3 regions of the Dactylosporangium sp. CA-092794 genome follow, and region 3 is predicted to be linked to each of the others. Evidence: riboswitches for the same ligand, from Rfam matches in the RefSeq annotation. Region 3 holds a riboswitch; each other region holds the start of a gene.

Region 1 (4,558 bases), 4.9 Mb from region 3:
CGTTCAAGCCGCTGCGCCTCACCGTCGGCGACGTGACCACCGAGGGCTCCGCCCGCTTCGCGCTGAGCGCGGGCAACGAGCCGGAGGTCGGCCGCGGCGTGGTCCGGCAGCACGGCACGGCGGTCACCCCGGACCGGGGAGCCGACCTGACCTGCGGCGACGGCGTGGCCCTGCCGAAGCCGGGCGACACCCCGACGCTCCCGCCGTCGCCGACGGACACCCCGTCGGAGTCCCCGAGCCCGAGCGACTCCCCGTCCGCCTCGGCCTCGGCATCCGCGGAGGCGACGCCGACGGGCACGCCCACGAAGACCCCGACCCCCACGCCGACCAAGACCACCCCCGGCGCGCCGCCGCCCACCACCGCCGGCCCACCGCCGCCGACCACCGGCGCCCCGCCGACCACGAGCGCCGGCCCGCCGCCGGACACGACGCCGCCGACCGTGACGGTCCGCGCCGCGCCGAGCAGCATCTACCGCACCTGGAACGGCGGGCCGTGCTACTACGGCGACCCGCCGACGCCGTCCTCGTCGACGTCGAGCGTGACGATCGTCGGCTCGGACAACTCCGGCGCCGCGGGTGTCACGATCCGCTCGCTGACCTACACGTTCGAGGGCCGGACCCAGTCGTTGAAATACTCCGGCGGCAGCGGAAAATGGTCGGCCTCGGTCGGACCGTTCGCGGGGGCGGCCGGTGCGGAAACGCTCACGATCACCGCCGTCGTCCAGGATGCCGCGGGCAACGTATCGAGGGCGGGCAGCGCCTCGGTGGCCGTCGGCGAATGCATCGTTATTACCTGAACAGGAGAGACTGTGCTTTGTTGGTTCTGCGCCAAGGCGGCGCGGGGGTCGTGCCGGTTCTGCGGGCGTGGGCTGTGCGAGGACCACGCGAAGTTCGGCCCCTACCTGCTGGAGGTGCACCGGTCGCAACGCCGCGGGCGGGCCGAGGGGCTCGTCGTGGAGGATGCGGTGCAGTGCGGGACCTGTCGGCCGCGGCCGCAGCCGATTCCGATGCCTGAGCTCGACTGAGCTCGACCGAAAGTCCGAGATGGGGGAAGCGATGTCCGACTTCGACGAGGTGCTGGAGCGACTGCTCGGCGATCCCGGGTTCAAGGCCCGGCTGGCGGCCGATCCGCAGGGGGCCCTGGCCGGGTACCACCTCACACCGGACGAACTGGACATCCTGCACGCACAGCTCGGTGACGCCGGCGGGCAGACGCACGTCGAGCAGCGCACGAGCAAGGCGAGCATGTTCGGCGTGCTCTCCTCGATCGGCACCGGGCTGGGCGACGCGCTGCACGGCCACGGCGGCGTGAGCGGTCACGCGCTGGGCGGTAGCGGCGCGGCCGGGGTCGGCCACCGCATGCACGACATCGTCGAGCAGGCCGGCGGCCGGCACGCGGCGCCCGCGGGCGGCGGCGCGGGCGGGCTCGAGTCCCCGTCCCTCGCGCAGCACGTCCAGGACGCGGCGCAGGGCGGCCGGCACGCCGCCTCCGGGCTCGAGGAGGTGCACGTCGAGAGCCACCAGGAGTCGTACACCGAGTACCACAGCGAGGTCCGCTCCTCGGGCACCGTGTACCAGTCCAGCACCTACGCGGGCGGCACGGGCGGCACCCCGCACGAGCCGCCGGCCGGCGGGGCGGGCGGCGCGGCCGGGAGCCTGGCCGGGTTCGGCGCGGGCGGCGCCGGGGGAGTGGCCGGCGGGCTGTCGGGTTTCGACCAGTACCAGGGGCAGGGCGGCGCCGGGGGAGTGGCCGGGAGCGCGGCCGGCGGGCTGTCGGGCTTCGAGCAGCACCAGGGGCAGGGCGGCGGCATCGGGGGCGGCTTCGCCCATCTGCTGGAGCAGCCGGGCCAGGGCGGCGCGGGCCAGCCGGGCCAGGGTGGATTCGGCCCTGCGGGCCAGGGTGGCATCGCCGGCGGCATGGGCGGCCTCGTGCAGCAGGCCGCGCACGCGCAGGTGCCGGGCCAGGCGCCGACCGACGGCTACCACACCCGCGTGGACTGGGACGGCGACGGCCGCTGGGACCAGCACACCTACGTCAACCGGGCCGACGGCGGCGTCGACATCGTGGTCGACACCGACGGGGACGGACGCGCGGAGTTCATCGGCCACGACACCGACCGCGACGGGCTGATCAACTCCTCGGAGATCGACACCAACCACGACGGCGTGATGGACGCCCGCTACGAGGACGTCAACGGCGACGGCTGGCTGGACCGCCGAACCCGATAAAACCGTTTGCCTCGAAACGAGGTGGCACGTTTCGGGGAGCAGGCCGCTCGGATCGGCCCCTACCGTTCTAGAGGTACCCCCACCGGGGCTACTGAAGGAACCGGGAGCAGGTTATGAGCGACTTTGACCTCGACTGGGGCATGGAGCACGATCTCCACGTCGACCACGACGGCGGAGTCGAGCATGTCCTGGCCGACCACCACTTCGATCACCACGATTTTTCCGACGGTACCGACGGCGCCCACGACATCACCGACCCGCACTACGGCGACTTCGTGGACCCCGGCCAGCACGACGAGCCGCTCCAGCTCGACGAGCCGGACCCCGACCTGCCCGACTGGCAGCTCGACACCGACTTCCTGGACGGCCACTACGACCTGGTCGGCGCCGACCCGGACGAGAGCGACATGTGGTCGCAGTTCATGACGGACATGCACGAAGAAGTCAACCCGTATGCGGCCAACTGACCGCGGATGCTCATATCCAGCGCCGGCCGGTGTGATCGAGCGCACCGGCCGGCGCCGTTCTCGGCGCATTGTCACTGTCCGATGCGCAAAGTCAACCGGGGGTAATCCGGACTTTTAGGTGCTTTATATATTGAAGGCGACGCACGCCTTTCGCGCCGCCGGTGATCACGTTAAGTTAGGCCCTGGCCTGCTCGGCAGTCCGCCGTCCACCCCGGACGGCGCCGGGCAAGCGCCGCCGAATCGAGTTCTGCGCGTCGATTCATGCCGTGAACCGCACGCATCGAACCGGGGACCCAGAGTAATCATGGGGTGAATCCGCAACGTCGCGGTAGGGCGCTCTCTTCTCGCCCGAACCCGTCAGCTAACCCGGTAGGCGGTCGTTGCAGAAGGGTCATTCCTTGTCCACTGGACATCGTGCCCGCCGACCGTTGCTGCAGGCCGTGCTGGCCGCCGCCGCATCGATCGTCGTGCTGGCACCCGCCACGGTCGCGCACGCCGATCCAACGCTCGCCGAGATCGAGGCCCAGCTCGACAAGTCGAACCAGGACCTCGAGGCCACCATCGAGGCGTGGAACAAGCTCAACATCGACCTCGCGGCCTCCCAGGCCAAGTCGACCGAGCTGGAGGCGAAGCTCAAGCCGCTGGAAGACGGCCTGAACGCCGCCAACGCCGGCGTGGAGGAGCTGGCGGTCGCCGCCTTCAAGTCGTCCACCGGCAATCTGCGCAGCCTGTCGATCGTGCTCGGCGCCCAGTCGTCCGACTCGCTCATGGACCAGCTCTCGATGCTGCAGCAGATCACCCGCAACCAGCAGAAGAGCATTGACGACTTCAGGTCCGCGAAGTCGAAGGTCGACGACGAGAAAAAGCAGCTCGACCAGACGATCGCCGCGCAGAACACGCAGAAGGCCGACCTCGAGAACCAGCGCAAGAAGATCGAGGGCGACGTCAAGAAGTTCGAGGACCTGCAGAAGAAGGCCACCGCCGCCGGTTCGAAGAAGGTCAACCCGCCGAAGACCGACCCGGGCAACCTGCCCGCCGTCTCCGGCAAGGCCGGCACCGCGGTGAACTTCGCCAAGGCGCAGCTGGGCAAGCCCTACAAGTGGGGTGCCGCCGGGCCGAGCAGCTACGACTGCTCCGGCCTGACGATGGCGGCGTGGAAGCAGGCCGGCGTGACGCTGCCGCACAACGCGGCCAGCCAGTGGAGCCAGGTCGCACACATTCCGCGCGGCTCGCTGGCCCCGGGTGACCTCGTCTTCTACAACGGGCTCGGGCACGTCGGCATCTACGTCGGCAACGACACGATCATCCACGCGCCGCACACCGGCACGGTCGTGCAGTATGCGCCGATCGGCGTCGACAGCATCTACGGGTACGGCCGCGTGAGGGCCTGACCCGCCGGCACGGCGTGAGGGGCCGCGGACCGTGACGGTTCGCGGCCCCTCATCATTGAGGGCATGGCGTCGTGGGATCCGCAGCAGTACAACCGGTTCGCCGAGGAGCGGGCGCGGCCGTTCCGGGAACTCGTCGCCCGCATCCCGACGACGCAGGCCGTCGCGGTGGTGGACCTCGGGTGCGGGCCGGGCACGATGACCGCGACGCTGGCCGAGCGGTGGAGCGACGCGGCCGTGCTGGGCATCGACTCCTCGCCGGACATGATCGTCGCGGCGAGCGAGCGCCAGACCGCGCAGCTGCGGTTCCAGCTCGGCGACGCCGGGCAGTGGCGGCCGCAGCGCGGGTCCGTGGACGTCATCGTGGCCAATGCCTCCCTGCAGTGGGTCGACGACCACGAGACGCTGCTGCCGGCCTGGGCGGCCGGGCTCGACGACGGCGGCACGCTCGCCTTCCAGGTGCCGGTCTCGACG
Region 2 (4,558 bases), 6.4 Mb from region 3:
CAACAACGTCGTCAACTTCGTCAACCAGTACAGCCTCGACGGCGTTGACATCGACTGGGAGTACCCGGACCCGGGTACCTCCGCCAACAACTACACCGCGCTCATGTCCCAGCTCAGCACCGCCATGCACAGCCGGGGCAAGCTGCTGACCGCGGCCGTGGTGTCGGAGGGCGGCACCACCGGCGGCGTGCAGCCGGCCGTGTTCGGCTACGTCGACTGGCTCAACATCATGACCTACGACGGCGGCAGCCCGCACGCGAACTACGACTGGTCGGTCAACGCGGTCAACGGCTGGAAGAGCCGCGGCCTGCCGGCCGGCAAGGCCGTCATCGGCGTGCCGTTCTACTCCCGGCCCGGGTACTACACCTTCGCTGACCTCGTCTCCCGCGACCCGGCCAACGCCAACCGGGACTGCACCACGGTCAACGGCTCCAACGAGTGCTACAACGGCATCCCGACGGTCAAGCGCAAGACGCAGTGGGCCATGGCCAACGGCGGCGGGATCATGTTCTGGGAGATGTCCCAGGACGCCACCGGCGCCAACTCGCTGGTGAACGCGATCTACGAGACGGCCACCGGCGGCGGCACCCCGCCGACCACCCCGCCGTCGGGCCGCACGGGCCGGATCACCGGCCTGGCCGGCAAGTGCGCCGACGTGGCCGCCGCGTCGACCGCCAACGGCACGGCGATCCAGCTCTACACCTGCAACGGCACCACCGCGCAGAACTGGACGGTGGCCGCCGACGGCACGCTGCGCGCCCTGGGCAAGTGCATGGACGTGACCTCCGCCGGCACGGCGAACGGCACGAAGATCCAGCTCTGGGACTGCAACGGCTCCGGTGCGCAGGTCTGGCAGTACAACACCTCGAACAGCACCTTGCGCAACCCCGTGTCGAACAAGTGCCTCGACGTCACCGACAACAGCTCGGCCGACGGCGCGCGCCTGCAGATCTGGGACTGCTTCGCCGGCGCCAACCAGCGCTGGACTCTGCCGTAACCACCGCTCCGCGGTGGGGTGTGGTCGCCGCCTCGATCACGCCCCGCCGCGGCGGGCGGCGGAGGTCATCGGGGCGCCGACCTGGTCGATGAGCTCGGCCAGCACGCGCTCGGCGGCGTCGTGCGAGACCTGGCAGGTGCCGGCCGCGAGGTGGCCGCCCCCGCCGTACCGCAGCATCACCGACCCGATATCGGTGGGCGAGCTGCGGTCCAGGATGGATCTGCCCACCGCGAAGACGGTGTTGAGCTTCTGCTTGCCCCAGATCACGTGGATCGACACCCGGGCCTCGGGGAACAGGGCGTAGACCATGAACCGGTTGCCGGCGAAGATGACCTCCTCCGCGCGCAGGTCGACCACGACCACGTCGCCGTGCATACGGGACACCCGGCGCACCTGGTCGACGAAGAGCTCCTGCTGCTCGCGGAAGAGCTCCGCCCGCTCGGCCACGTCGGGCAGCGCCAGGATCTCCTGCACGTCCTGGTGGTCGATGCACGCGTCGATGAGCTGCATCATCAGCTGGTAGTTGGAGATGCGGAACTGACGGAACCGGCCCAGCCCGGTGCGGCTGTCCATCAGGAAGTTCAGCAGCGTCCAGCCCTTCGGGTGCAGGATGTCGTCGATGTGGTACTGCGCCGAGTCGGCCTGGTCCACCGCCTCCATCAGCTCGTCCGAGACGTGCGGGAAGCGCTCCCCGCCGCCGAAGTGGTCGTAGATCACCCGGGCCGCCGACGGGGCCGCCGGGTCGATCACGTGGTTGGTGGCGGTGCCGCCGGTCCGCAGGGTCTCCGAGTGGTGGTGGTCGAAGACCAGGTGCGCGCCGGGGGCATACGGCAGGTTCGTCAGGATGTCCGTCGGGCCCACGTCGACGGCGCCGTCCTGAACGTCCTTGGGGTGCACGAACGTGATGTCGCCGATGAGGCCCAGGTGGCGCAGCAGCACGGCGCAGACCAGTCCGTCGAAGTCGCTGCGGGTCACGAGACGGTACTTCACGGTGAATCCCCCAAGCGCGCGACGGCCGGTCGACAAGAGCCTTATCGACCGGCCGCCCGACTACGTGAGGATTACAGGATCGACAGGTGAACGTGGTTCGTGTGATCGCTGGACGGGTCGCCGGCCACGCCGCTGTAGTGGTGCCAGCCGGCCGCCGGGGTCCAGATCTGTTTGAACCAGATGACGTACATGACGCCGAGGCGGTCGGCGTTCTTCACGAAGTAGGCCGCGAGCGTGCTGCCGTAGACGAAGTCGTCGCCCGAGGCGACCCCGCCGAAGCCGGACTTGGTCTGCACCGAGAAGTCGCACGCGCGGCCCTTCGGGTGCTCATACGGCCCGCTGGGGCGGAAGCACGACACGAACCGCTTGAAGCCCGCCGCCTGTGCCTGCTGCATGGCGTGCAGCATGCGCGGCGTGATGCAGCCGGTGGTGGTGGGGTCGTTGACGCTGCACGACTCCTTGGGCAGCGAGCCGTTGGCGTTGCGCGGCGTCGGCTCGGCGAGCGGTAGGTTGGCGCTGACGAAGCCCTTACTCGGGCCGCCGGCCAGGGCGAGCGCCTTCTCCGCCTCCTTCTTCTGCTGCTCCATGGTCTGGACCTGTTGCTGCTGCGTGGCGACCTCGTCGTCGAGGGCCTGCTTCTGCGCCGCCTGGTTCTCCTTGAGCAGCTTGAGCTGGTGCAGCAGGTTGTCGTTGTGGTGGGCGATCTCGTTGATGGAGCCGGCCCGCTCGGCGAAGCTGTCCGGGCTGCCGGAGTCCATCAGCGCGGCGAACGTGGACAGGGGACCGGTGCGGTAGGCCGCGACGGCGATCGCGGACACCTGCTCCTGGATGTTCGCCAGCTGGGCCTCGGTCGCCTGCAGCTGCTGGGTGAGCTGCGCCTGGTGCTGCACGGAGGCGTCGAAGCGGGCCTTGGCGTCGGTCCAGGCGCGGGTGGTGTCCTCCAGGACGGAGCCCAGCGTCGGATTGGCGCCGGCGCCCTCGTCCCCGGTGTCGCCGCCCGGCTCGGCGGAGGCGGGCGTGGCGGTCAGCCCCGCGAGCACACAAGCGGCCAGCAGCGCGACGATGACGCGCCGGTAGGGATGTCGCGATGACATCTGGGTCGTTGTTCCTTCCGTCGGCCGCCGACCGAGTTAGCTGACGGGTTCGGGACGGAACGACCCCTACCACCCTCGCGAGGAGGGTAGATTCACCCCAACATTACGGTGGGTCCCCGGCTCGCCACGGTGCGGCGATTAGGCGGCAGCCACGCCCGGCACCGGGGGCGGTGCCCGCATGGACGTGACCGTCCGTCACTGTACCCAGGGCATCGAAATTGCGCACCGCACCGTTTGGGCGGACATTCCCGCAACCTCGCCGGTGGTCGCCGATAGTGACTCACATCACGTCCGAACGGTCGCTGCTGCTGCGCTTCCGTGCGCCGTAACGTCCACGGCCATGAGGCTGGGCGTCGACTTCGGTACCTCGCACACCGTCGCGGTTCTGTCACGGCCCGACGGCCGCAGCGACGCGCTGCTGTTCGACGCCTCCCCGCTGCTGCCCTCGGCCGTCTTCGCGGACCCGGGTGGCGCGCTGCTCACGGGGCGTGACGCCGAGCGCAGCGCCCGGCTCGACCCGGCCGCCTATGAGCCGCACCCGAAGCGCCGCATCGACGACGTCGCGCTCTTCCTCGGCGGCCGCGACGTGCGGGTGGTCGAGCTCGTCGCGGCGGTGCTGCGCCGGGTCGCCGACGAGGCCACGCGCGCCGCCGGCCGCCCGATCGAGGCCACCGTGCTGACCCACCCCACCGGCTGGGGCCCGCAGCGGCGCTCGCTGCTGCTCGACGCGGCCGCACGGGCCGGCCTGCCCGCCGTCGCGCTGGTCGCCGAGCCGGTCGCCGCCGCGATGTACTTCACGACCGTCCTCGGTCACCACGTGCCGGACGGCCACGCCATCGTGGTGTACGACTTCGGCGGCGGCACCTTCGACATCAGCGTGGTCCGCCGCTCGGGCACGGACTGGGAGGTCGTGGCCGCCCAGGGCCTGGACGACGTCGGCGGCGTCGACCTCGACGCGACGATCGTGGACTGGGTCGGCCGGCAGGTCACGGGTGGCGACGCGGAGCTCTGGAAGCGCCTGGAGGCGCCGCAGAGCACCCCCGACCGCCGCCACCGCCGGGCCCTGTGGGAGGACGCCCGCGCGGTGAAGGAGCTGCTCAGCCGGGCCACCGCGGGCGGGATCGCGGTGCCGCTGTTCGACGTCGACCTGCACCTGACCCGCACGGAGTTCGAGATCCTGGCCCGCCCCTGGCTGGACCGCACGGTCACGCTCACCACCGCGACGATGTTCACCAGCGGCGTGAGCGCGGACCGGCTGGCCGGCGTGTTCCTGGTCGGCGGGGCCAGCCGGGTGCCGCTCGTGGCCACGCTGCTGCACCGCGCGCTCGGCGTGGCGCCGGTGGTCCTGGAGCAGCCCGAGCTGGTGGTGGCCCTGGGCAGCCTGCTGGCCGCCCCTACTGCTCCCGTTGTCGTCGCCGACGTTGTTGCCGAAGCGCCCGTCGTTGTCGTCGCGGAAGCGCCCGTTGTCGTCGCGGCA
Region 3 (4,558 bases):
GTCGCGGCCGTCGGGGCGCGGCTGCACAACGTCGCGCAGGACGAGGGCCGGGCGCTGGAGTACCTGATCGGCCAGCTCGCCGCCGAGGTGCCCCACCGCTGCGTGGCGGGCACGCTGGTGCCGGCCGACGGGACCGAGCCGCTGGTGCGCGTGGCGGGCCCGGATCAGAACTCGGCCACCGCCATGGCCCTGCGCCGCGCCGCCGTGGCCGCGCTGGACGAGCGGGCCATGACTCGTACCCCCGCGGAGAACCGGGCGGCGGGCGCGGTGATCGCGAAGATCCTGACGCGCGGGCGGATCGTCGGCACGCTCGCGGTGCAGGCCCCCGGCAGCGGCCCGATGGCGGCCGGCGACGCCGAGTTCGTGGAGGCGGTCGCCGCGGTGGCCGCGACCGGCCTGGAGCACGGCCGGGCGCTGCTGGCCACGCTGGAGCTGCTCGACGACGCCCGCCGGCAGAGCGACCTGCTCGACGCCATCTCCGACGCGGTCATCTCGTGCAGCCCGGACAACGTCATCGACTCGTGGAACGCGGGCGCCGAACGCCTCTACGGCTACCCGGCCGGCGACGCGGTCGGCTGCGACCTGTTCGCGTTGCTGGCCACCACCTGCTGCACCGAGGACGGTGACGAGATCGGGATACGCCAGGTGCTCGACGACCTCGACGCCGCCGGCCGCTGGAGCGGCGAGCTGCGCGAGCGCCGCTACGACGGCGCCCCGCTCACGGTCCTGTCCTCGGTCTCCACCCTCACCGGTCCCGACGGCGGCCGCGCCGGCTTCGTCTACGTCAACCGCGACGTCACCGAGCAGCGCCTCCAGGAGCACGCCGCGTCCCACGACGCCCTGACCGGCCTGCCCAACCGCCGCCGCCTGGTCAACCGCATCCACGACGCCGCCGGCCGGGTCCACCGCGGCGGCGGTCCCATGGCGGTGCTGTTCCTGGACCTCAACGGCTTCAAGCCGGTCAACGACCGGCACGGCCACGCCGCCGGCGACGAGCTGCTCGTCGTCGTCGCCGGCCGCCTCGTCAACACGGTCCGCGGCACGGATTTCGTGGCCCGCGTGGGCGGTGACGAGTTCGTGGTACTGCTGGAGCAGATCGGTTCCGCCGACCGCATTCCGGCCGTCCTGGGCCGCATCCTCGACGCCGTCGCCGAGCCGGTGACCCTGTCCTCGTCGACCGAGGTCAGCGTGGCCACCAGCATCGGCGTCATGGTGGTGGAAACGGCCGACGAGGCCGCCGTCGACCCCGAGCGCCTGGTCGAACTCGCCGACCAGGCCATGTACCGCGCCAAGCGCCGGCCGGGCCGCGTCGCCTTCGCCGACGACAAGCGCGACGCCCAGTGGCTCGAGGAGACTCCCGGCCGCTGACGCCGCACTGCGCAATGCCGGGGTGCGGGTGGCGTCGTGGCAGTTCCGATCTAGGGCTTCACCTGCGGTTATGTAACCGTTATGGTCATGGGGTTCGCTGCGCTGGTTGTCGCCGATCGAGGGTGACGGCGCGGCGGACCCGCCGAGTCGTGCTCGAACGAGCCGGGGAACCAGGCACCACTGGGGTGAATCCGAGCGGCCACGCGCCGCGAGGTAGGGCGATCCTCCCGCCCGAATCCGTCAGCTAACCCGGTAGGCGGCATCGGAAGGAGCACCACATGCAGCCCCTCGAGTGGCGCCACGCCTCGACCCGCGACCCCGCCGACCGGCCGGCCCGTCAGGGACACCGCCCGCTCCGGTAACCGCGGCACCCACCGCACCGCAACCGTCCCCTGTGGACGGTCGATGGGTCGTGCCCTGAACAGTCTGTCGAGGTACCCGTGCAAACCCCACCATCCGGCGGGCGGCGAGCCCCCCGCCACCTGCGTCACGGCCGGCGCGGCCGGCACACGGCGGTCCGGTCGCGGATCGGCCGGCACCGGGCCGCGGCCCTCGTCGTGTTCGCGGCCATCGGCGCGCTGTTCGTCATCGGCTCGCCCGGCGGCCCGCCGGACATCGCGGCCCGGGCCGAGCCGGCGGTGCGCAGCGACACCGAGCGGGTCCTGGAGGCCGAGCGCCGCGCGTCCCGCGGCGGCGGCCGCACCGGCGATCAGCCCAGCCGCTCACCGTCGGCCGCACCGACCGCGTCGCCGACCGGCGGCAAGACGCCCGCGGCGCCGGGATCGGCCTCGCCGCCGGCCGTCATCGCCGCGGTCGGCGGGCTGACCCGGGCCGAGATGAACAACGCCGTCACGATCATCCGCGCCGGGCAGGCACTGGACCTGCCACAGCGGGGATTCGTCGTGGCCATCGCCACCGCGCTGCAGGAGAGCCACCTGCACAACCTGGCCAACGCCAACGTTCCGGCGTCGCTCAGCCTGCCCAACGAGGGGGTCGGCAGCGACCACGACTCGGTCGGCCTGTTCCAGCAGCGGCCGAGCTGGGGCACCGTCGCCCAGCTGATGAACCCGGCCGAGGCCGCCCGCCGGTTCTACGCGGCGCTGGTCCAGGTCTCCGGCTGGGAGCAGCTGGCGGTGACCGTGGCGGCGCAGACGGTGCAGGTGTCGGCGTTCCCGGACGCCTACGCCCAATGGCAGTCGCTCGCCGAGCAGATCGTCGCCGCCGTCGTGCCCGGATAGGTCTTACTCCTGGGCGGTCAGGCGGATGACCGGCAGTTCGCGGTCGGTCTTGTGCTGATACTGGCCGAACCGGGGCGCGGCGGTGGTGATCTGCTGCCAGGCCTGCTCGCGCTCCGCTCCGTGGAGTTGCTCGGCGGTCACGGCGATGACCTGCCCGCCGACTTCGATGCGGACGTTGCCGGGGTCGGCGGCGAGGTTGTAATACCACGCCGGGTTGTCCACGGCGCCGTTGGCGGACGCGACGATGAGCCAGCTGCCGTCGGGTCCGGGGAACCAGCCGACCGGGTTGGTGCGCTCGACGCCGCTGCGGCGGCCGATGGTGGTGAGGACCAGGGCGTTGAAGCCCATCATCGTGCCGCCGCTCGAGCGGCGCATGCGCCTGGCCATCAGCGTGTTCATCCAGCGCATGAGCCGGCCGTTGGGCTGACGGCCGCCGCGGGTTCCTCGTCGGGCGTCGAAGCTCATGGTGTTTCTCCTCGGCAGTGTGTCGGAGCGGATTGGGATGGCTGGGGGCAGGTGGCGTCTCGGTGTGCGGCATACGGATCGGGGCGGCGGCCGTCCACGCTGTCGTCGAGGAGGCGCTCGAGGAGCGGCGCGAGGATCTTACGCTCGGCGTCGGTCAGCCGGCGCAGGATCATGTTGTCCTCGGCCACCGCCGCGGAGATCTGGTCGCGCAGGGCCGCGCCGGAGTCGGTGAGGGCGAGCAGCTTGACCCGGCGGTCCTCGCCCGGAACCCGGGTCACCAGGCCGCGTTGTTCCATCTGGTCGGCCAGGTTGGTGATGTAGGAGCGGTCGCAGGCGAGCTGCTCGGCCAGGTCCCGCATGGGGGCCGGGGTGCGCAGCTGCACGATCGCCCGCGCGAGGTGCACGGGCAGACCGAACGAGGCCACCGTGGCGGCGAAGTCGGCCTTCGCCCGCTCGGCGATGTCGACCAGCAGCTGCGCCAGCCGACCGGCCTCGGCGAAGCGGGCCTCGTGGTCTGTCATGTACCCCACATTACTGCACCGGCTCAATAGTTGACTCACTCACGCATCCCACTACAGTGGCAGATGCGTGACTCACTCAACAATCGATCGAGTCAAGGAGCGAAGCTCAGTGACCACCGCATTCGACCCGTTCCGCCTGGGCGGCGTGGACCTGGCCAACCGGATCGTCATGGCCCCGATGACCCGCAGCCGGGCCCACGGCCAGGGCACGACCCCGACCGACCTGATGGCCGAGTACTACGCCCAGCGCGCCGGCGCCGGTCTGATCGTGACCGAGGGCACCCAGCCCTCGGTCGTCGGGCAGGGCTACCCCGACACGCCCGGCCTGCACTCGGCCGAGCAGGTCGTCGCCTGGCGGCAGGTCACGGACGCCGTGCACCGGGCCGGTGGCGTGATCTTCGCGCAGCTCATGCACACCGGCCGGATCGGCGACGCCGGCCTGCTGCCCGGTGACCTGGTCCCCGTCGGCCCGTCGGCGGTCGCCCCGCAGGGCGAGGTCTACACCCACGAGGGGCCCAAGCCGTTCCAGGCGCCGCGGGCGCTGACCGAGGCGGACATCGCGCAGACCATCGACGACTTCGCGCGGGCCGCCCGCAACGCCATTGACGCCGGGTTCGACGGCGTCGAGCTGCACGGCGCCAACGGCTATCTGATCCACCAGTTCCTGTCGTCGAACGCCAACCGGCGCACCGACGGCTGGGGCGGCACGATCGAGGGACGGGTCCGGTTCGCCGCCGCCGTCACCACCGCGGTGGCCGGCGCGATCGGCGGGGACAAGGTGGGGCTGCGCGTCTCGCCCGGCAACCCGCTGCACGACATCGCCGAGGACGACCTGGAGCAGACCTACAAGACCCTGGTGTCCGGCATCGCCGAGCTGGGCCTGGCATACCTGCACATCATGGAGTCCCCCGGCCGGCGGGCCCTCACCACCGGCCTGCGCGCCCAGTGGCCGGCCGCGCTGATCCT

What was found. A riboswitch is a leader RNA that binds a small molecule or an ion and turns the genes downstream of it on or off. The one in region 3 is predicted to bind cyclic di-AMP.
Region 1: it holds a riboswitch for cyclic di-AMP, as region 3 does, so the genes downstream of both, ACQPXD_RS05645 (NlpC/P60 family protein) here and ACQPXD_RS26110 (hypothetical protein) in region 3, are expected to answer to the same signal.
Region 2: it holds a riboswitch for cyclic di-AMP, as region 3 does, so the genes downstream of both, ACQPXD_RS55305 (coiled-coil domain-containing protein) here and ACQPXD_RS26110 (hypothetical protein) in region 3, are expected to answer to the same signal.

The regions. Positions count from the first base shown of each region.
Region 1 covers NZ_CP192044.1:1,287,218-1,291,775, forward strand. Annotated here, with positions in the region: gene ACQPXD_RS05630 (cyclic nucleotide-binding protein) at 1-797, shown strand, start outside; gene ACQPXD_RS05635 (hypothetical protein) at 1,057-2,229, shown strand; gene ACQPXD_RS05640 (hypothetical protein) at 2,343-2,696, shown strand; cyclic di-AMP (ydaO/yuaA leader) riboswitch at 2,949-3,087, shown strand; gene ACQPXD_RS05645 (NlpC/P60 family protein) at 3,095-4,087, shown strand; gene ACQPXD_RS05650 (methyltransferase domain-containing protein) at 4,151-4,558, shown strand, end outside.
Region 2 covers NZ_CP192044.1:12,758,108-12,762,665, reverse strand. Annotated here, with positions in the region: gene ACQPXD_RS55315 (glycosyl hydrolase family 18 protein) at 1-997, shown strand, start outside; gene ACQPXD_RS55310 (exopolyphosphatase) at 1,034-1,987, opposite strand; gene ACQPXD_RS55305 (coiled-coil domain-containing protein) at 2,059-3,081, opposite strand; cyclic di-AMP (ydaO/yuaA leader) riboswitch at 3,091-3,236, opposite strand; gene ACQPXD_RS55300 (Hsp70 family protein) at 3,422-4,558, shown strand, end outside.
Region 3 covers NZ_CP192044.1:6,183,538-6,188,095, reverse strand. Annotated here, with positions in the region: gene ACQPXD_RS26115 (diguanylate cyclase domain-containing protein) at 1-1,368, shown strand, start outside; cyclic di-AMP (ydaO/yuaA leader) riboswitch at 1,499-1,642, shown strand; gene ACQPXD_RS26110 (hypothetical protein) at 1,809-2,606, shown strand; gene ACQPXD_RS26105 (nitroreductase/quinone reductase family protein) at 2,610-3,071, opposite strand; gene ACQPXD_RS26100 (MarR family winged helix-turn-helix transcriptional regulator) at 3,068-3,592, opposite strand; gene ACQPXD_RS26095 (alkene reductase) at 3,702-4,558, shown strand, end outside.